Draconibacterium halophilum: one gene and its partner. The protein of the gene in region 2 interacts with the protein of the main gene of each other region in a pairwise test. Links are inferred from orthologs where the notes say so. Each region holds a gene or a part of one and is shown on either strand. Other genes may lie near its edges.

Region 1 (10,686 bases), 3.4 Mb from region 2 along the record:
AAGGAATATGCTCAAGCCCAAAAAGCCTACACCTATTTAATGGATAAAGGGCAAGATACTCCCTTTTATGCGCAGGCGTATGCCCGTAATATCCATGCAAAATACATGGAATATACCAATGAAGCGGACAGTGATTTGGAACAGGGAAAAGCTTTGGCCGATGAATTTGAAAGTGGGTTGCAATATCTGAATATTGGTCCGGCAACCTTAAATCTGGTGCGCGAGTATGCCCATTTACTGGCTTTTTATCTGAATGATACTGAAAGTGCAATTTCGGTGTTGGAGAAAGGTGAAAAAGTGCCACAACTAAAACCCGAACAGCTGGGGCAATTGAAGGCCGAAATGGCAGATATTTATGTGTATGCCGATGATCCGTGGGAGGCGATGCTGATTTATTCGCAGGTAATTGAAGCCAATAAAAAGAATTCGCTGGGCGACGAAGTAAAACTGAAAAAAGCGAAACTGGGCTATTACATGGGTAATTTCAGTTGGGCAAAAGCGCAGTTGGATGTGTTAAAAGCCAGTACTTCGAAACTTACGGCTAATGATGCCATGGAGTTGTCGATGTTGATAGGTAATAACCTAAACCTTGATACTACTGCAGTACCACTGCAACTATTTTCTCGTGCCGATTTGTTGTTTTTCCAGAACAGACCCGACGAAGCGATGTTGGTTTTAGATTCTATTTCCGAGACATATCCGTATCATTCACTGGTGGATAATATTCTGTTTAGAAAAGCAAAAATTGAGGTGGATAACAAAAATTACGCAATGGCTGCCGAATACCTGCAAACTATTGTTACCGATTTTAGCTACGACCTGCTGGGAGACGATGCCTTGTACATGCTGGCCGAAATAAATCATTACAACCTGGGACAGGAAGAAAAGGCAAAAGAGTTGTATAAACAAATGCTGACCAGTTACCCGGGAAGTGTGTTTACCGAAGAATCGCGTGAGAAATACCGGGAACTACGAAAAATATACCCTGATATAGAACCCGAAGGAAAAGACGGTTTGTTTGAACGTGCTATTGAAAGTTCAGAGTTTTAGGGGACGTTAGATTTCCAAAGAACAGACTTCTATTCCCCAGTTTGCTGGAATGTGTATTTTATTCTTTGTTTACGTTTAGCCATTTGTTCCTCCAAATCGTCAATGTTGCAATTATTCCCAGCAACAGTATAATCAGAATTACAATACCAATATTTTTTAATAGTTCATTGCTGCCACTGAAAAATACAATTCCGGTTAAAGGAAACAGAGTTCCAATAAAAGGCATTTGTTTGTTCAGAAATTTGTTACCGCATACTTTTACGGTTTCATCTTTATCGGAATCAGAGATGATTAATTTTTTGCTTCCACACCATAGATTTTTTGCCTGTAAACACGATTTGTCATCAACCAATTCAATAGTTTCTTCTTCTCCGTTTTTTAACTCGGCCACTTTTTCCTCATCGACCAAAATCTTGTAAGCATGATTTTTATTGAACGTTTCATTGGGGCGGTATAATTTAATTTTTTTCATATTTCGTTGGGGTAAAATTAAGTCAGCTTAACAGCGCCTTAAATTCCTTCGTGTCCTTTAGGTTTTCAAAATGTTTTTCAGCCTGAAGTTCTTCTGTTGAAACATCCGATAATTCAAGTGCTGTTTTAAGGTCCTTTATCGCCTCTGCTTGTTTATTCATTAGCGAATATGCACAAGCGCGTTGCCAAAATGCCAGATAGTAATTGCTGTCGAGCTCAATGGCTGTATTCGAAAGGTTTAAAGCCCAGCGTACCTCGCCTATTTCCAATAACGCATCTGCTTTGTAGGTCATGGCTTCAATATCATTGGGGTTTATTTGTAAAATTTCATCATAAATCGAAATCTTTTCTTCTGCACTCTTTTCAAGTCCGGCGCGCATCCACAACGAGTGAATGGTATTGGTGTTTGTAATATCCTGCTGTGTTTCAATGATTATCTTCGATCGATCGATCATTTTCTTTTCAATATCTTCCAGGCGGCTTTCATAATCGCCGGTAAGCATTTGAATTTTCTTCTCCATCTCAGCCTTTATGCTTTTTTTTATGTCGCTAAGCGACCGCCAGCCCAAAAGCACTAGTAACGAAGCTGCTGCAGTTATAATATAAAAGATATTATTGATGGTACTGGTTGTGTATTGTATTGCCCGGTCTGAAGATTCGAGCTTGGCCTCAGCGATTTGTTTTGTTACCTGCGCGCGCAATTGTTGGTTTTCCTGGCGTAAACTTTTTATTTCGTCAAGGATATAGCGCTCAATAAAAGGTTTGTACAAGGGATCGTCAATGGTGTTGGCTGTGCTGTCTGCCTGGTTGGCAAGTAAAACTGCGGGGAAGCTAAACAAAACTATTAGTGCAAATAATCTATTCATATTTTTTAAAGTCTAAATACCTGTGTAATGTTCTGGTACAAACATTAAATAAAAAATCGAAACCACAAGTTTTATTATCTGATTTCTATTTTTTGAATTGAAAATGCACCATAAAATTTGACTTTATTACCCGAAGAAGATTGCAAAGATTTTGTAGCAAGAGGATCATCGTAGCGTACCTGAGCTTTACGTTGTTTGTTTTGCTTGAGTTATTCTTTTAATGTCTGTCAAGTCAATTCTTTTCGTACTTTGGCGTTTTGATTTTTCCTGCTTATGTCGCGAATTGTAAAAACATATTTATATGCCGGTTTAGCCGTGTTGTTTTGGTCGACAGTTGCCACCTCGTTTAAACTGGCGTTGCGCGAGTATGATTTTATTCAGCTTATATTTTATGTGTCGGTAGTAACGGTAGTGCTGCTGTTTGTAGTTTTGCTCTTTCAACGAAAAACACATTTAATTTTCAGGCAAACACCGCGCGAGTGGTCGTATTCATTATTAATGGGGGCTTTTAATCCACTGCTTTATTACCTTGTTTTATTTAAAGCCTATTCTCTGCTTCCGGCACAAGTGGCACAGCCGCTTAACATGGTTTGGCCCATAACACTGGCACTGCTTTCGGTGCCCATGCTCAAACAAAAAATCAGCTGGATAAGTTTTGTGGCGCTGCTGATCAGTTTTGTTGGTGTATTTTTTATTTCGTCGCAGGGAGGATTCGAAGGATTTAGTAACACCAATCCGCTGGGCGTTGTGCTGGCGGTGGGAAGTTCCATTTTGTGGTCGTTGTACTGGATTTTTAATGTGAAAGACACGCGCGACCAGGTGGTAAAGTTATTCCTTAATTTTGCCATCGGGATGATATATCTGGTGCCGGTAGTGGCGCTGTTTTCGTCGTTTAAGGTACATTGGGGCGAAGCATTTATAGCTACCATTTACTCTGGCGTTTTTGAGGTGGGCATTACTTATGTGCTGTGGTTAAAAGCTATGAACCTTACCAGTAGCAATGCAAAAATTGGTAATCTGGTATTTTTTGCTCCGTTTCTGTCGTTGGTTTTTATTCACCTTGTTCTTAAGGAAACCATTTATATTACCACTTTTATTGGTTTGATTTTTATCGTTTCGGGGGTGCTGGTTCAACAACTCGACCGGAGAAAACGTAATGAAATGATGAATTACGATTAACGATTTTAAATTAAATAGGCAATTGGCAAATAGTAATAGGCAATCGAAAATCCTAAAATTGGCTAAATAATCTATTGTAATCTACGTGTCTAATGTGTTTCAATAAAAACAAAACCTGAGTGGTGTCCGAAATATCCTTTTTGAATTCAAGTTCCGCAGGAATGAAACAATATCAGTACTTTTGGCGGCAGCTTAGCAACAAATTACTATTTTCATCGAATGGATAAACCGCTTCGTATATTGGGTATCGATCCCGGAACAACGGTAACCGGCTATGGTTTGGTAGAGGTGAGAAATAAAAAGCCGGTGATTTTACACATGGGAAACATCACACCCAAAAGGTATTCCGACCATTATATGCGTTTGAAATACCTGCACGAACGGGCGTTGCATTTAGTAAAAGAATACAAGCCCGATGTTATGGCCATTGAAGCACCGTTTTATGGTAAAAACGTGCAGTCGATGTTAAAGCTTGGCCGCGGACAAGGTGTATTGATGGCTGCCGCACTGGTGCACGATGTGCCGATTCATGAATACGCACCTTTGCTGGTAAAGCAATCGATAACCGGAATGGGCCGCGCCTCGAAAGAGCAGGTCGCTTATTTTCTGCAAAAAGTTTACGACCTGAAGGATATGGATAAAATGCTCGACGAAACCGATGCGGTGGCAGTGGCCATTTGTCATTTTATACAAATGAACAAGCCGCAAAAATCGAAAGAGTATAAAAACTGGTCCGATTTTGTTAAAAAGAATCCCGGTAAGCTAAAATAACTTTTACCCGAATGCCTTCTCCAGTCGCTCAAGCGCTTCCTGCAATACACTGCGCGGACAACCGATGTTGAGACGAAGAAACCCATCGCCGCCAATTCCAAAACGGCCACCGTCATTCAATGCAACACCGGCTTTTTCTACCGTATATTTTGCCAGTTCTTCGTTTTTCATGCCATAATCCGAAAAGTCCATCCAGATAAGGTATGTAGCCTCCGGTTTCATTACATTTACACGTGGCAGCTTTTTCTGAATAAAGTTTTCAAGCAGTTGATAATTTCCCCACAGGTATTCCAGTAATTGATCCAGCCATTCGTCGCCGTGGGTATAAGCGGCTTCAAGTGCTATTGTCCCGAAAATATTTCCCATGCCCAGATGGCCAACGCCAATGGTGCGTTCGTAAGCAGCCATTTTTCTTTTGTTTGGGATGATCACCAGCGACGACGAAAGTCCAGCCACATTAAAGGTTTTACTCGGCGCCATGCTAACCATACAATTCTGCGCTACTTCGTCGGAAATGCTTGCAAGCGGAATGTGTTTATGGCCTTTATATATTAAGTCGGAATGTATTTCGTCTGAAATAATCATGATATCGTTCTCAAGGCAGATATCGGTAAGGGCAGCCAGTTCTTCTTTTGTCCAAACCATACCTCCCGGATTTTGCGGGTTACAAAGCAGCAGGAGTTTGGTATTTTCATCAATCTTCGATTTCAAATCTTTCAGATCGAAAGTATAGCGGCCATTCTCATTCTTCAGCGGGTTTTGAATCATTTTTCGTTTTGTGCCTTTTACACTGTCGAAGAATGGAAAATATACGGGTGGCTGAACCACAACGCCGTCGCCGGGTTTCGAAAAACTTTCGATGGCGTATGTCAAGCCTGCCACTACTCCCGGGCTAAACGAAATCCATTCTTTTTCAATTTCCCACTGATGGCGCCGGCTCATCCAGTTTATAACCGCCTCGAAATACGAATCAGGGCGAAAGGAGTAACCAAGGATTTCGTGCTCAGCACGCTTTTTAATGGCATCCACAATAAAATCGGGTGTTTTAAAATCCATATCGGCCACCCAAAGTGGCAATGCATCGGCCGAGTTGAAAAAACGTTCAAGTGCATCGTGTTTTAAGCAGTTGGTTCCTTTACGCGGAACTATTTCGTCAAAGTTGTATTGTTTCATTTGTATCAAGGCTTTTAATTTGTCAAAGTGTATGATTTGACAAACCCGTTTAAATTTTAAGTTTTCGAAGATAATTTAATTCACCTTTTTTTTCAACTTTCAGAATAAAATCAAAATGATTGATGTTTATGCATAGATGAAAATCATTTTCCGGCAACCAGCTTTTCGGTAGTCAGATCAACAAAACGACGCCGTCTTTTTCCTTAATCGGTTGCACCATTGTTTTGGCTGGGATTATAGCATCATTAATATGTGTTGGAGAATTGCCAAAACCGAAACCTTCAGGTTTTTGTTCATGATGTTCGTCTACTAAAAGCTAATCGGGACTCCTATTTTTAACAAGTAAGTTAATTCAATATCGCCCACTTGGATAATGGTTTCAATTCCTTTGTTTATAGTGTAACAGGCTGTAGTAAAAGCGCGTAGCACATCTAGTATTACAACTTTTCCTTTTGCAGCTTGCGCTCCCTCAAGCAGGTATAGTATGTTTGCCTTCATTATTAACCGTTTTTTTAAGATATGCTAAAAATTAATTAACATGGCTCGTGTGTAATTGGCACGAAGATTGTATAGTAAAAGCGTCATAAATACACAAAGCATATAAATAAAGGTAGTATGTAGCGTTTAAATTTCCCATGTTAACTCCAATGTTAAATATAAAGGCTTTATTTAATTATTTTAATATGTTATTTGGCATGCATGCTGTAAAACATATATGTTTGCACTGACAATTAAATTTTGAACAGAAAAGAAATGATTATGAAAACAATTAAATTATTATTTACAGTATTGGCAGTTGTTGCGGTGATAGCTGCAACAGCCGTTGAGAGGCCACAAATGAATGTAGTTCCTTTGTCGGGAGACAGAGCGGTGGTTTCTATTCAGAATGAAGAAGCGACTAATTTCGAATTGAGCATTTATGCAGAAGACGGAGAGTTGGTTTATTATAAACAAACTGCTGAGCCATCAAGTGCTTATCAGAAGGTGTTTGATTTTGCAGATCTTGAAAACGGAAATTATACAATGGACCTGCGTGTAAACGACACGCGTTTGCTGAAGGAACTTGAAGTGGCATCAAAAGGAATTTTTGTAGGTGAATCAAAATTAAGAATTGATCCTTATTTTGCATTCGCCGGCGATGTGTTAAAGCTTACTTATTTGAACTTCGACCAGGAGTCGCTAAATTTGAGTATTTATGATGAAAATGGCTTGGTTTACGAGTCGGGACTTGGAAGAGGTTTTAATGTTGCTGCTGGCTATGATCTTTCTGCATTGAAAGAAGGGGAGTATGAGGTGGCTTTGACTTCTATGAATAATGATTTTTCATTTAGTTTAGAGAAATAGTTTAGAAAATGTTATTGGTTTGAATGAGGCTGTCGGGATTTTCCGGCAGCCTTTTTTTGTTTATGGATGCCGATTTGTTAGAGTCGGTTTTTTTGTGTTCCGTCCTTTGTGTGGGGTTGTTGGGGTTGGGTAGTTTTTTTGGGGGTTTGATTCGCGATTTGTTCTTGTTTTGTTTCTTTCGTGGTTTTGCGCGTTGCTTTTTGGTTGTTTTGTGTTGGTTGGTGCTTTGCAGTTTAACTGTTTATTGCAGATATGCTAAAAATTATTTAACATGAATAGCAATAAAGTGGCACGGAAATTGATATGATTTTGTGCTGAGTTTTGAAAGCTCTGGAAACTAGCATTATAAGGTCATTTAAATGTTTTGATGTTAACTTCAATGTTAAATATAATGTAAATAATTAATTTTTTAAATATGTTATTTGGCATATATGCTGTAGAACATTTATATTTGTACTGTCATTCAATGTTAAACAAAAAAAAGAATGGTTATGAAAACAATTAAATTATTATCTACAGTATTGGCAGTAGCAATTGTAGCAATTGCAACAGCCGTTGAGAAGCCCAAAATGAATTTAGTTCCTTTGTCAGCCGACAGAGCGGTAATTACAATTCAGAATGAAAACGCATCTTTGTTCGAGTTGAGCATTCATGCAGAGAATGGAGAGTTGGTGTACTACAAACAAACAACAAAGCCATTAAATTCGTATCAAAAGATTTATGATTTTGCAAATCTTGAAAACGGAAATTACACAATGGACGTTCGGGTAAACGACACACGTATCCTGAAAGATTTCGAAGTTGCATCAAAAGGTATTTTTGTAGGAGAATCAAAATTAAGAATTGATCCTTACTTTGCATTTGCTGGTGATGTGTTAAAACTTACTTATTTGAACTTTGATCAGGAGTCGCTTAGTTTGAATATTTATGATGAAAATGGTTTGGTTTACGAATCAAAGCTAGGAAAAGACTTCAATGTTGCTGCGGGTTATGATCTTTCTTCGTTGAGAGAAGGAGAATACGAAGTTGTTTTGAGTTCATTGAATAATGATTTTTCATTTAGTTTAGTTAAATAGAATAGAAAATGTTATTAATTTAGATAAGGCTGTCAGAAATTCACTGATAGCCTTTTTTCTGTTTACTACTTTAATTTACCCCAAATTCTATTGTAATTAGCCGGTCGTTTGATTCGGTTTTTTTTGTGTTTGTCTACCGTAGCTCGTTGTTCGTCGATAAGCTAGTGTAAGGCCGTAACTAAGCTGTTGTTTTTGTGTCTATTATATAGAAAACAATTAAATAGAAAGTCATGAAAACAAAAATTTGGACTGTAATAGTCCTGGCATTTTTTGTTGCGGGAGCAGCAAGTGCCACCGAGTTACCAAAAATGAGTGTTGTACAGGTTAAAGGGAACACAGCAATGCTGGCCTATAGTTCGGCAAAAGAAGCACCTTTGCAAGTAACCCTCACCAATGCCGATGGAGAAGTGCTTTACCACAATCAAACCAAACGACAGACAGCGTTTAAAAAAATGTTCGATTTTTCGGAGTTAGGCGATGGTTTGTATTGTTTAAGTGTGAACTACGGCAACGAGAGCATTAATCGAATAATGAGCGTTAAAGATGAAAAAATTACGGTGAGTTCTGCCTCGCATTGTTATGAGCCTTATTTTAGGGTAAATGATAAAATGGTGAATGTGTCGTTCTTAAATACCTGGCAAAAACCAGTGTTTATTAATGTATACCAAAACGGAGAACGTATTAAAGGAGCCAATTTGGGCCGCGATATTAGTATTCACACTATGCTGGATTTTGGCCAGTTAAAAAAAGGCACCTACGAGATTGTGTTAACCGACTATGTTAAGCACCATAGTTATACCGTAGCATTATAGCGGATAGTGTTTTTAATCTGTAGTTGTTAACTCCCATATTTGCTTTTTTATGAATGCGCAGGAAAGCTTTGTAATCTTTTGCAGAGCTTTTTTTATGCCTCAATTGCTATTAAAGTTTTAGAAAAATTAGCCCTCATGCCTGATAATAAGTAGCATTTTCTGGCTCTTAACGGTGAAAAACAGAAGAAATGATTCAGAGCCTGTAATTATAGTAATAAAAGTGCACCAACAATATTAAACGATTTTAAGCTTTGTAAGTCCAAAGCAGTGTTCTCTTAAAATTTTATTGCAAAGTGCATATTAAAATAGAAAATCTAAACAAAATTTACAAGGGAGGTAGTTACGCTGTAAATAACCTGAACCTTGAAATTCCAAATGGTATGTTTGGCCTTTTAGGTCCAAACGGGGCTGGAAAATCAACCCTGATGCGTATTTTGGTAACCCTGATGAAACCATCAAGCGGGAAAGTATATTTTAACGATTACGAACTTTCGAAACATCGTAGACAAATTCGCTCAATGTTAGGTTATTTGCCCCAGGATTTTAGTTTCTTCTCGAAGTTGAAAACATCGGAGTTTCTTGATTATACTGCTCGTTTAGCAGGAATGAGAAGTGGCGCAGCCCGCAGGACTGCCGTTGACCAAATGCTTGAAGAAGTAGGTTTGTTTGAAGTGCGCGACAGAAATGCAAATAAACTTTCAGGAGGTATGAAACGGCGATTGGGCATTGCACAGGCGCTGATAAACGATCCGCAGATTATTATTGTTGATGAGCCAACTACGGGCCTCGACCCGGAAGAGCGAATTCGATTTCGGAACCTTCTCTCAACCATTAGTACCCGCGATGTAATTATTATCTTATCGACACACATTGTTGGCGATATTTCAAGTACATGCGATAACATGGCCTTGCTAAATGAGGGGAAGCTGGCTTTTTCAGGATCGCCCGAGCAGTTGGTAAAACAAGCCGAAGGACATGTTTGGCTAATTGAAGCTACTGAAAAAGAATATCACGAGATAAATGAAAAATACCCTGTAATTTCTACCATTCCTATTGACGGAGGTTGGGAAGTACAAGTTGTTGCCAATGAAATTAACGGTTTCCAGTGCACACCTATGGAGCCGAATTTGGAGCACGCTTATGTGCACTTTATGGAAAACAAACTAAACCAATGGTCTAACGCTTAAACCTGGAAGAATGATTTCGTTACATAACATATTTTCAATAGCAAAATACGAGCGGAAAACACTTTTTCGCAGTTGGTTTTTTCGCATATTCAGTATTCTTTCGTTGCTGGTATTGTTCGGAATAAACTTCGGAATGGTGATTGAAGGCGGTGGCGGCGAAAGTTGGGCTATCCGTGCCATTCCCAGTGCTATTCCTTATTTTAATTTGCTGATATTAAATGTGGCCCAGGCAGTAATTGCTGTATTTCTGGCCTCCGACTTTTTAAAACGCGACAAAAAATTAGATACAACCGAAGTTATTTACATGCGATCGATGACCAATGGCGAATACGTTATCGGGAAAACACTTGGTAACATGCAGGTGTTTATGATCCTTAATGTTGCTGTGGTTATTCTTGCCCTGATTTTTAACGCACTCGCAAAAAGTACTCCCATCGATTGGGTTTCGTACGGCGTGTATTTAGTACTGATAAGTATTCCAACCCTTGTTTTTATAATGGGCTTGTCGTTTTTACTGATGAGTGTAATTCGTAACCAGGCCATTACCTTTGTGTTGGTGCTTGGTTATATCGGTATCACGCTTTTTCTGTTACAGGCAAAATATTATTATATATTCGATTACATGGCTTTTAGCATCCCAATGCTAAGTTCCGATATTGTCGGATTTGGTAATCTCGGTGTTATTCTCATTCACCGTGGAATATATTTCGGATTGGGCTCAGGATTTATTTTTCTTACCATATTCTTACTGAAACGT
Region 2 (10,866 bases):
TTCAATACTAACCGCCGAAATATCAAACTGAGCATTGGGTGAAGGAATTGCACCATCCTGCAGAATATCGCCGGTGTAGCGGCGCCAATCAGCCCGAACAAGGTCGAGGGTGGCAAAACGCAAAACTGTGGGATCTTCAAAACCATGCATAAACAGTCGCATAAAACGAATAGAATTCAGGTCGTTGATATCTCCAATAACCGCATCCGGATCATTTACCGGAATCTTAAACTGGTACCAGTCAACTTCGCCAATCTCGCCATTTTTAAGCTCAACGCGTGCGCGTCTAACATCCGATATGTAGTTATTTCCCAGCTCCATGTCCTCTTTGCGGAGGCTTACACGGTATTGGAAATAGCGCTCGTATTCGTTAAGGGTATTATCATCGTTAATGTCTTCAATATCGGGCAATGTAGTTGCCGAAGTTGGATAGCTTTCGGGCGACATTTCCGAAGTTGGCGAGTTTCCTTCCGGATTGTTGTATTGTTTGTAGCGTTCCAGAATACCTAATTCCTGCTGGTCGTAATCTGAACCGCGGTAATAGTGGAAGTTATCCGACGAAGGGTCGTTTAGTGCCTGCTGGTAAACGTCGTCGTTTACTTTTAGCTGAAGTTCCTGCAGGTATTGCTGGAAATGTGTAGACTCGTCATCATCATTCAATCCGTCAAAACCTACATCCTGGTATTGGCGCGAATCGGTAGTGTTATCAAAAGCATTTACCAACGACTGCTGTGTTGAAACACGGCCCCAAATAGTAGTGTCAACATTGTTTAATTCGGAAGTGGTTGGCAGTCCGTTTTCAAAAGATTTTCTCGAATCTTTCAATAGATCTTCCGAGATTTCCCCAAGGTTGAAATAAAGATCTCCACCAGATTTTTCGCCCGTGGTGTCGTTAACAAACGGATCCATCATCCAGAATTCAATGTACTCGATATTGGCATTCTCAAAATCGCTGGTTTGAATTTCACGCATAATACCACCCCATCGTGACTCTGGATCGCGCAGCGAACCATCGGCATTTACCCCGGCCGAGAAATTGGAGTTGCCGGTATCGTAGTTATACGGGCCCCGTTCAGTTGGGTAATAGGCCAAATCAAGCACCGCAATATTTGTTGGTTCACCCGTGGTAAATTCACGTTCAGGGAATATCTCTTGCTCAAACACCTCACGTACAAGGTGGTTCGATTGTAATTCTCTGTTATTTTTAATATAGTCGGGTGTTAGAGAGTTATTTCTCAGGAACAAAGGATCAATATTGTACCACGCAATCTTTGCACGGTTTATACCATATTCGAGCGAATTACTCAGGTTGGCTTCCGGAAACATGTTATTCTGGAACTGTGGCGTACTGGCCAGCATCCACGACGAGCGGGTACGCATATCGATAGCTGTTTTGGTCGCTTCAAAATCATCAACATAAACTGCTCCGTCAATCGATTTTGAACTTCCCGGTACCAGTTGTGCAAATTCTGCTTCCACATCGATTGACGATGCCGCATTGGTCGAATAAAACGGTAAGGCATCCAGTGCTTTGGTAATAAAAGGCGCTTCGGTGTTGTAGCGGGCATCAAGTCCATACATCAGGTTCGAAATAGGGTCATCGCCATAATCCACTTTTTCTGTTAGCGGGCGCTCGTTCATCCACAAGGCGGTTGCCCCTATGTTAAAATTATCGGAGAAAGCATAGTTGGCATGCGTTCCCATTAAGGTTTTTCGCTGCATGGTAAACAGGTCTTCGCTTTCGGTAGAAACCTGAATTGGAGTTCCGGCTTCGAGCAGTGCCTGATTTATAATTTTAACCCTACCCAGTGTGTAGTCTACGGTGTAATCAACATTCTCGGTAAGTACCTGTCCGCCGGCAGTAACTTTTACCGAACCTTGTGTAAGGTTTAAAGCTCCCAGTGCGATATCGGAACTTGAAGAACCTTTGTAACTTCCGGTAAGCCTGTACTTATTGTGTTCAGCATCTTGTTCTGCTTTTACCTGTGTAGAATCGTATAGCGTTTGGAATGTGAATTGTTCAATATACGACGGGTCTTGTATTGAATCGGCCAGGTGACTACCAAAAGGTTCAACAACAGGGAAAATAATACGCCCGGTATTGGAATTCACCGTAATGCCATTAACGTAGTCGAACACCCCGTCTTTTGTTGGGTCGAGTTGCGAGTTAAGCATGTCCAGCCGCATTACCTCCAGAAGAATATGTCCTTCAATTCGCGATGCGGGCAGGTAGTTGATGTAAGTTCCTGTTGAATCGTTCTGGTATACCACATTCAATTCAAAATCGTCGCTGGTCAGCTGATAAGCATTCAGGTTATAAATGTTTTTCATCATCAGGTTCCAGGTTGGTTTTCCCGGCGACAAGTTGGTGCCTTTCAACAGCTTCATAAAGAGCGTTTTCGGTGCATCAATACCATCGGTTGAGAATTCTCCTACCTGAAATGTTTGACCGTTGTATGTAAAGTTAAAGGCTACTGCCAGCACTTCATCAGTGTTCAATGCACTGTTTAGGGAGATATAACCCAGTTGCTGATTTATGGTATATTCTGATTCGTTTAGTTTTCGTGCCTGCTCAATTTTTTCAAAATCAGTACCGCCAACAAAGTCCCGACCGAATTGAGCCATTACACTTGAAATATTCTGAACCTGACGCACATCGCTGTAGGTTGTCCTCATTTCGTTGTAAAGGCCATTAGCCTGGTTGCCGGGGAATACACTCTGAGGGAAAGGCAGCCCATTATTTGCCTGAAACTGCGGAATATTGTTGTAAATGTGTGGATCGTGTTCTGCCAGATCCTGAAAGGCAAGTATATTCCTCGAGTCATCAAAGTCATTCGATTTGTTGGTTACCCAAACTTCCACTTTGTTAATGGTGATGGGAGAACGCGGAACAGCTGTACTTTTTAACCACTCATTATAATTATCGCGGAAATATTGCGCCAGGAAAAAGTGACGGTTGGCATCGTAGTTGGCAGCCGAAATATCGAATGTTGCCACCTGTGCACCACCTTCAGTTTCTACCGTTTTTGATTCGCCACGGTGTTGCGAGAACAGTGTGGTTACCGTAAGTTTCCCGAATTGCATTTCGGCTTTTACCCCAAACAGGTTTGAGGCGCCGGTTATTAACGAACCATTTAAAGGTAACGACACATTACCGGCTTCAATACGTTTCAGAATCTCGTCTTCGTCGCCGGTGTATTCGAGGTTCATTTTGTTTTCGTAATCAAAAGTAGCCTCGGTGTTGTAGTTTACCCGCATATTCATTTTTGTACCGATCTGGCCGGTAACGTTCATCTGAATCTTCTCGTCGAAATCGAAGGTGGGAACTTTTCGTAAACGTTCAGGAATAGATGGGTTTTCGGTCTTGTTTACCTGGTAACCAAAGCTTACTTCAACATAACCCTGAGGCTGAATATTGATGGTATTGCCTCCAAAAATACGGTTAAATGCCTCGCTGCCGATTGTAAGTTTGGGGAGCAGCCCTCCGCGTGCGTCAATCGATTCCTGTTGTGTTCTCGATCGCCAGTAGTCCTGTATTGATTTATCGAAATCGTACTCCAAATAATCGTCGAGCGACATACTTTGTGGCAGACGATAATTCAGCGATCCCACTTTTTCGTAAAAAACGTACTGGCCTGTTATGGGGTCGTACTCAATTTCGTATTTAATATTGTTGGGTTTGCTTAGGTATAATTTTGAGGAATCCTGGGTAGGATATCCAAAGGCAGGTTGGTCCTCGAAAGGGTAGGGCAATGTGCCCGTTGTATCTATTTCAGGCAATTCCTGAGCCTCTCCTTTAAAAGGAACTGAAAGGGCAAAAAATACAATTAAAATGAAGAATATTTTAGGTAAACTTCGGCTAAGTGTCATTTCATTAAAATTACTACAACAAAGGCTTTTCGAAAAAAATGGTTGCTACTTCACGTCAGGTTTTTTCTTTTCGAAAATGGTAAATTTATAACCTTTTTAATGCTTGTTTTATTACGCTCTCAACGCTTGCTCCAGGTTGTTCTTGAAGTATCTTCGATACTGTCTTCTCTGCATCTTTCTTCACAAAACCAAGCATGACTAATGCAGATAACGATTCATTCCTGATAGTATTGTCTGCAACAGTTAAAATTTGCCCCGAATCCGGTATTTTTCCGAGTTTATCTTTTAGGTCGATTATGATACGCTGTGCCGTTTTTGCACCAATACCTTTTACTGCTTTAAGAACAGCTACATTTTCGGTTGTTACAGCAGCTTTTAATTCATCAGGATCAAGCGACGAAAGCATCATAATTGCCGTGTTGGCACCCACCCCGTTCACCGAAATGAGGTTGCGAAATAATTCGCGTTCAGTGGTAGTAGCAAAACCATAAAGTGTATGGGCATCTTCGCGGACTACCTGGTGCAAAAAAACTTTAACTTCTTTTTTACCGTTGAGGGCACTGTAAGAGTTTAATGAAATATGAACGAAGTAACCAACGCCAGAAGTTTCTACAATAACATTAGTAGCACTTATTTCGGTAATGTTACCCTTAATGAATTCGTACATGGCAAAGCAATTTTATAATGTATCTTCTTCCTCATCCGAAGCTTCAATATCAACACTTTCATCAACCTGATTGGGGTTAATGTCATATCTTTTCAGCGGGTTTTTGCTGATCTCGCTGTAAATACTTCGGTTTTTATGAATATCGATAGCAAGGTACAAAGCCTGGCGGAATGATTCAGGAGATGCTTTTCCTTCTCCGGCAATTGCATAGGCTGTGCCATGGGCCGGCGACGTACGTATTGCAGGTAGTCCTGCAGTGTAGTTTACTCCGCGCTCGAACGAAGCCAGTTTAAAAGGTATTAATCCCTGGTCGTGATACATGGCCAGTATCGCATCAAATTTTCGGTAGTCTTCTGATCCAAAGAAACCATCGGCAGGGTAGGGACCCAATGCCATAATGCCTTCTTTTTTAGCCTGAATAACGGCCGGAAGAATTATTTCTTTGTCTTCAGTTCCGATCAACCCATTATCGCCGGCATGTGGATTCAAACCAAAAACTGCAATTCGCGGTTTGGTAATGGCAAAATCTTGCTGCAGCGATTTGGCAATGATCCTGATTTTAGAAAGGATGGTATCTTTATTCAAACTTTCCGACACTTTAGAAATTGGAATATGGGTTGTTACCACACCAATTTTCAGCGATTCGCTTACCATCAACATCGCGTAGTCTTTTGTTTCGAATTTTTGCGCCAGAAACTCGGTGTGTCCCGGGAAGTTAAATTCTTCGCTTTGAATATTGTCTTTGTTGATCGGTGCAGTAATCAATGCATCGATGTGCCCTTTTTGCAGATCGCTTGTAGCGCGGTCTAATGCATCAAAAGATGAAATTCCGGCTTCGTTGGTTGACTTGCCCAGCTCTACGCGAACATTCTCGTCAACACAGTTAATAATGTTTGCTTTTTTGTGTAATAATTCTTTTGTGTTGCGAATATGATTAAAACTAACGTCGTTTATGTTTAATGCTTTTCGATGATAGGCTGCTACTTTGGGTGAGCCATAAACAATAGGGGTGCACATTTCGAGTATACGCGGATCGGAAAGTGTTTTTAAAATTACTTCATAGCCAATTCCGTTAATATCTCCGTGCGTGATTCCAATTCGTATTGTATTTTGTTTAGTCATTATATTTTGTTTCAGATAATTTGCCCTTTTTTTTGCGATGCAAAGTTAATTTATTTAATTGAATTGAGCATGGTTGCGTTAGTGGCAGATGCAAATTGATTTGACGGGAATATACCTTGATTTACTGAATATGCGATTTCAGAAAATTGTAGAGTAAACGGGTTCCGTAACCCGTACCTCCGGCAGGGCGGTATGCATCTTTTTCTTTTCTGAAAGCTGTTCCAGCCATATCAACATGAATCCAGTTGTAATCGGTAAAATGTTCCAGAAACTTTCCGGCTATTGTTGTTTGCCCTTCGCGGGTGCCAAGGTTGTTCAGGTCGGCAATTGGAGATTTTAATGGTACTGCATATTCCTCCCACAATGGAACTTCTATCAGCCGTTCGTAGGTGTTTAATCCCGATTGTTTTAATCGCTCCACGTTTTTGGCAGTATTACCCATTACCACCGCTGCGTGTGGTCCGGTAATAATATCGGCCGAGCCGGTTAATGTGGCACAATCAATTACCAGTTGTGGCTTGTATTTTTTTGCATAGCTTAATGCGTCGGCAAGAATTAACCGACCTTCGGCATCGGTATTTTTTATCTCAACGGTTGTTCCGTCGAACATTTTTATGATATCGCCGGGCACGTAGGCATTCCCGTCTGGTCGATTATCGGTGGCAGGAACCAACCCAACAATATGAAGCGGAAGTTTATTTAATGCGGCCGCATAAATTGCTGCTACAATTGTGGCAGCTCCGCCCATGTCTGATTTCATGTAATCCATGGAATTTGGAGTGGGTTTTAAACTCAGCCCGCCTGTGTCGTATACAACACCCTTTCCCACAAAAACAATTGGTTTTTTATTAATTGCATTTTCTGGTTTCCACTCGAGGATGTTAAAAGTAGGCGGATCGATACTTCCTTTGTTCACCGCAAGCAGACCTCCCATTTTCAGGATTTCAATTTTTTTCTTGTTAAAGACTTCAAGAGTGAAACCGGCTTCGTTACTCAGCTTTTCAATTTCTTTTGATAACTGACTTGCTGTGAGAAATGAGAGTGGCTCGTTAACTAGGTCGCGGGCTACAAAAGTTGCTTTTGTAGTATTTACAATTTCGTTGATTTTTTCAGTATTGATTTTTTCGTCAACGATTAAAATATTCTCAAGCAAAAATGTCTCTTTCTCTTTTTTGTATTTGTCGAAAGTATAAGTGTTAAGCAGCAACCCTTCGAGAAATGCTGGCAACAAATTTATACTACAGAAATTTGTCAGTTGAACGGAAGTTTCACCTGACGATTTTAATTCATCGTAAAGTTTTGTACCGGCCACCCTTGCCATTTCAGCCTGTTGGTAGTGTTCTTTGTCGGTTTTTATTTTGCCAAAAAAGAGCAAATGTGGATAACGGCTAATCGTACAGGCATCTTCTTTTTCAAATTTCTTTTTCAGGAAAGTTGTTTCTGTTTCTGTGAGTTGGCTCGAAACTTCTTTTAAATTGGTGGATAAACAGGCCAATGAATTGTTTTCTGCTATTGTGGAGGCAATGGATATTTTTGGGATCATACGTTTTATTTTTTAGGCTAAAATAAGGATTAAATGCCAGTTGATTTGCTTAAACAAACGAAACAGTTGACAGCCGATTGTTAATTCACCGATGGAAGCCGACAGCATAATTCCTTCTAAAGACGATTTGTATTGAATAGTAACTACAAAAAAGGACCTTAAATTAAGGCCCTTTCTTTATGTATTGTTATTGAAATTTTTAATGGTCGTCGCCAAAATAGGCATGCTCGAAAAGATGAAGCTTTTCGCGAAGTGTATCAATAATACTTAAATCGGTGCTTTGTTTGCTTTTCATGGCAAATACCGAAATGTGATGTAACAGTTCCAGTTGTTTTACATATTTTCTATAAGCTGCCTCGTCGGCCGATGAGGCAATTTTAACCCGCTGGTGCAAAAAATACTGGCTTACAATTTCCTGCATTTCTTTGGCATGCTCTTCTTTGTTCATCACCCAGCGAACCAATTGATTGTAATCGGGGCTGTCTGATTTCGATAATTCGTTGATCTGATTCATCGATTTCTCAATGGTTTCAATGTGTTCGTATAACAGGGCAATGCGTACCGAGTCGCCATAAATTCCACACGGAATTTCGCAATGTGCTTTAGCCTGATAACTTGAAAGTGTAATTATGCCAAAAATAAAGGCAGCGGATAAAAGTTGTGTAATTTTTTTCATTTCTCTATTTTAAATATTTGTATTTAATAACTGCCTGTATAACAATAAAAGTAGAATATGGTTTGAATTTTTTGAATAATTTCCTTCGATGGGGAATCGATTTTAAAATTGATTTTTTTTGAATAAAAGTTTTGACTTTTAATAAAAGCTATTACTTTTGCATCGCTTTTGAAAAGCAAACGTTCTCACAGAAGGGAATTAATCTTCCCCAGTAGCTCAGTTGGTTAGAGCGGCGGACTGTTAATCCGTAGGTCGTTGGTTCAAGTCCAACCTGGGGAGCACCTCAAAAAAGGTTGTCAATTTTGGCGACCTTTTTTCATTTACAAATGTTTCAAACCCTTGCATAATAACGAATTACATAATTCAGTCTTACAGAAGTCAGGGTTGCAACAATTTATAATAAACCATCGATTTTGTTATAAATTCATGAGAAATGAATGGTAGTTCAAAGAAATTCAAGGAGTTACATGGGTTGCAAGTTCTGTCAGGTTATTAGATAAATTGAAGGTTAATTAAGGCTAAGAAAGAAAGGTGGTCGTTACCACCAAACTTAGGTTTTCCAATTTAAGATGTAGAAGTGTCCGCAACTTCTCTAATTTCAATATGCTGGGAAACTGCATAACAAACAACTACATCTTTATATCTCTGATTTTTTTGTGTAAACTGGTTTTGTTATCCTCATGACACAATTTTTACAAAACCCATACTTTCGTGTGACACTGTGCATTTTGCAACGAAGTAATTTTGACTACGTAGTTAAACTTAATTCGGAGGAAATTAAAATGAAACCAATTATCACTATTCTGATTATTATGTCTTTCGTTTTCGGAAGCCAATGCAATGTCTTTTCTCAAAATCCTGAACAAACCTACCAGAAAGCTTTGGTTAAAGAAGAGGGAGTAGGCGAACTCTTAGATGCCATTAATCTTTATAAGCAAGTTGCTGATAATTCGGAAGCTGGTAATTCATTACGGGCAAAAGCACTTTTGCATGTTGGCTTATGTTACGAAAAACTGGGAAACCAGGAAGCTTTAAAAGCCTATCAGCAATTGGTTAATAATTTTCCGAGCGAGAAACAGGAAGTTGCAATAGCGAGGGAAAGGCTGAATAAGTTGATTAAGGTTGAGAAAGTTGCAATAGAAACTCCTCCGCATCCAAAATTTACAAAAATTAAAATTCCAACAAAGCTTTCGTGGTCGGTTAAGTTGTCGCCCGATGGTAAAAAGCTTGCACATGTTTCGGATAAAAAAATTTGGATAACACCAATTTCAGGAAATCTGGGGCCTAATATTCCGGGAACTCCTGTGCAGGTGAACACGAATGGAATTGAAGTGGAATGGTCGGGATTGGATTGGTCGCGGGATGGTAAATGGATTGCTTTTAATGACTATCCAAAACATAATGAAAATGGAGAATATGTGAAAAACCAAAGTATTTTCATGGTGCCATCCGTTGGAGGAACCCCCAAAAAAATTATAGAAAACTACCGTGATGTACGTGTCGTAAATTACCGAATTAGTTTATCGCCCGATGCAAATAAAATTGCTTTCTCGGCAATAGAAGAGAATAAACAGCATATCTTTTCACTGGATATTGGAGCTAATTCACCAGAACAACTTGCAGATATGGAAGCTCGCGAACCTGCTTTTTCGCCCGATGGAAGATATATTGCTTATGTCAAAGATAAAAATAAAGGAATTGGTACTGGTGATTTGGGTCTATGGGTAGTAAGTGCTAAAGGAGGCACCCCTCATAAACTGGCAGATGCTGGTAAAGCTTCCAGCCCTGTCTGGTCTCCTGATGGGAGAATGATCGCATTTTTAGATTATTCTCTTGGCAAACAAATACTTATTGTCCCTTTCTCAGAAACAGATAATAATAGTAATAAAATAGTACGCATTGAAGCTCCAATTGGGACTGAAGAAGTAAGGCTACTTGCAGGATGGACACCTGATAGTAAAATAGGAGCATTAATTGCTTCTAGGCTGGAATTTGGATTGTATACTTTACCTTCGAAAGGAGGACAGGCTGCTAAAGTTTTACATGATAACCAGGCAATGCAACCTAGATGGTCAGCGGATGGAAGCCAGATTTATTATGTTGATAAACCAAAAGAAGGCGAGAGGAGAGATTATCGGAGATTTCTCGCATCCATACCATCTGAGGGAGGTAAGGGTAAACCACTACAGGCTAACATTGAAGGAAAGAGTATAAAACAATTTGCATTTCAGAGTGGGAACAGGGTATCTCCTGATGGGAAATGGATTGTGACATCTACCTGGATCCCGAAAAAAGATACGAATTCTGTTAATGTACACTGGCCAACTTCAAAAATCTGGAAAGTATCTATTGCTGGTGAAGATGCCATTCAAATAACAAATACACCGGGGAATTTTGCTGATATGAGTCCTTGCTGGTCGTCCAATGGGAAAAAAATAGCATTTGTCAGGTTTCAACTGGTAAAAGGAAAGAATGATATTTTTGGTGGTACTCCAAAAATATACAGTATCAGTTCCTCGGGAGGAGAACCGGAACTTTTAGTATCTATTTCAGGTAAATATGTTAATTCACTGATTTGGTCGCCTGATGGAAAAAGGCTTGCTTATTTAACAAAAGAAATCAACCAACCACACACAAAAAATTTAAATATTTATGATTTCGAGAAAAAAGAATCGCGAATAATTAGTGATGTGCAAGCAGGAACTGTAAACAATGAAATGGCATGGTCTCCCGACAGTAAACGTATAGCCTTTAATGATGCAGAGGGAAAGGTTATTAAAATTATGCATGTAGATGATGGAAGTATTGAAGATATAAATACAGGCCTTATCGATGTTAATATCTATCACCTCGACTGGTCGCCTGATGGAAAACGATTTGTATTTGGTGGATTTAAAGGAGGACAGGCAGAATTTTGGTTTTTGGAGGATTTTTTGCCACTTGAAAAGCTGGCACAAAACAATGAAAAAGAAGCTGCCATTCTTCAAA

Evidence for each region.
Region 1: the proteins of ruvA (region 2) and ruvC interact in binary tests that used the Escherichia coli proteins (3 or more experiments, as listed by UniProt). The link is inferred for Draconibacterium halophilum from one-to-one orthologs.

The regions. Positions count from the first base shown.
Region 1 is NZ_CP048409.1:843,949-854,634, forward strand. The notes cover bases 2,773-5,561. They hold ruvC (crossover junction endodeoxyribonuclease RuvC), read left to right. Parts: upstream 2,773-3,785; coding sequence 3,786-4,337; downstream 4,338-5,561. Other genes in these bases: G0Q07_RS03345 (DMT family transporter), read left to right, coding at 2,773-3,566; G0Q07_RS03355 (MalY/PatB family protein), read right to left, coding at 4,341-5,510. In the rest of the region: G0Q07_RS03330 (tetratricopeptide repeat protein), read left to right, coding at 1-1,050; G0Q07_RS03335 (hypothetical protein), read right to left, coding at 1,109-1,522; G0Q07_RS03340 (tetratricopeptide repeat protein), read right to left, coding at 1,545-2,387; more of G0Q07_RS03345, read left to right, coding at 2,661-2,772; G0Q07_RS03360 (2-phosphosulfolactate phosphatase), read right to left, coding at 5,820-6,008; G0Q07_RS03365 (hypothetical protein), read left to right, coding at 6,270-6,854; G0Q07_RS03370 (hypothetical protein), read left to right, coding at 7,346-7,930; G0Q07_RS03375 (hypothetical protein), read left to right, coding at 8,161-8,742; G0Q07_RS03380 (ABC transporter ATP-binding protein), read left to right, coding at 9,036-9,929; G0Q07_RS03385 (golvesin C-terminal-like domain-containing protein), read left to right, coding at 9,940-10,686.
Region 2 is NZ_CP048409.1:4,242,522-4,253,387, reverse strand. The notes cover bases 2,747-5,715. They hold ruvA (Holliday junction branch migration protein RuvA), read right to left. Parts: upstream 4,538-5,715; coding sequence 3,956-4,537; downstream 2,747-3,955. Other genes in these bases: pdxA (4-hydroxythreonine-4-phosphate dehydrogenase PdxA), read right to left, coding at 4,550-5,659; sov (T9SS outer membrane translocon Sov/SprA), read right to left, coding at 2,747-3,870. Outside these bases: more of sov, read right to left, coding at 1-2,746; G0Q07_RS17285 (leucyl aminopeptidase family protein), read right to left, coding at 5,781-7,202; G0Q07_RS17280 (superoxide dismutase [Ni]), read right to left, coding at 7,402-7,878; G0Q07_RS17270 (tetratricopeptide repeat protein), read left to right, coding at 8,661-10,866. UniProt on the Escherichia coli protein: The RuvA-RuvB-RuvC complex processes Holliday junction (HJ) DNA during genetic recombination and DNA repair.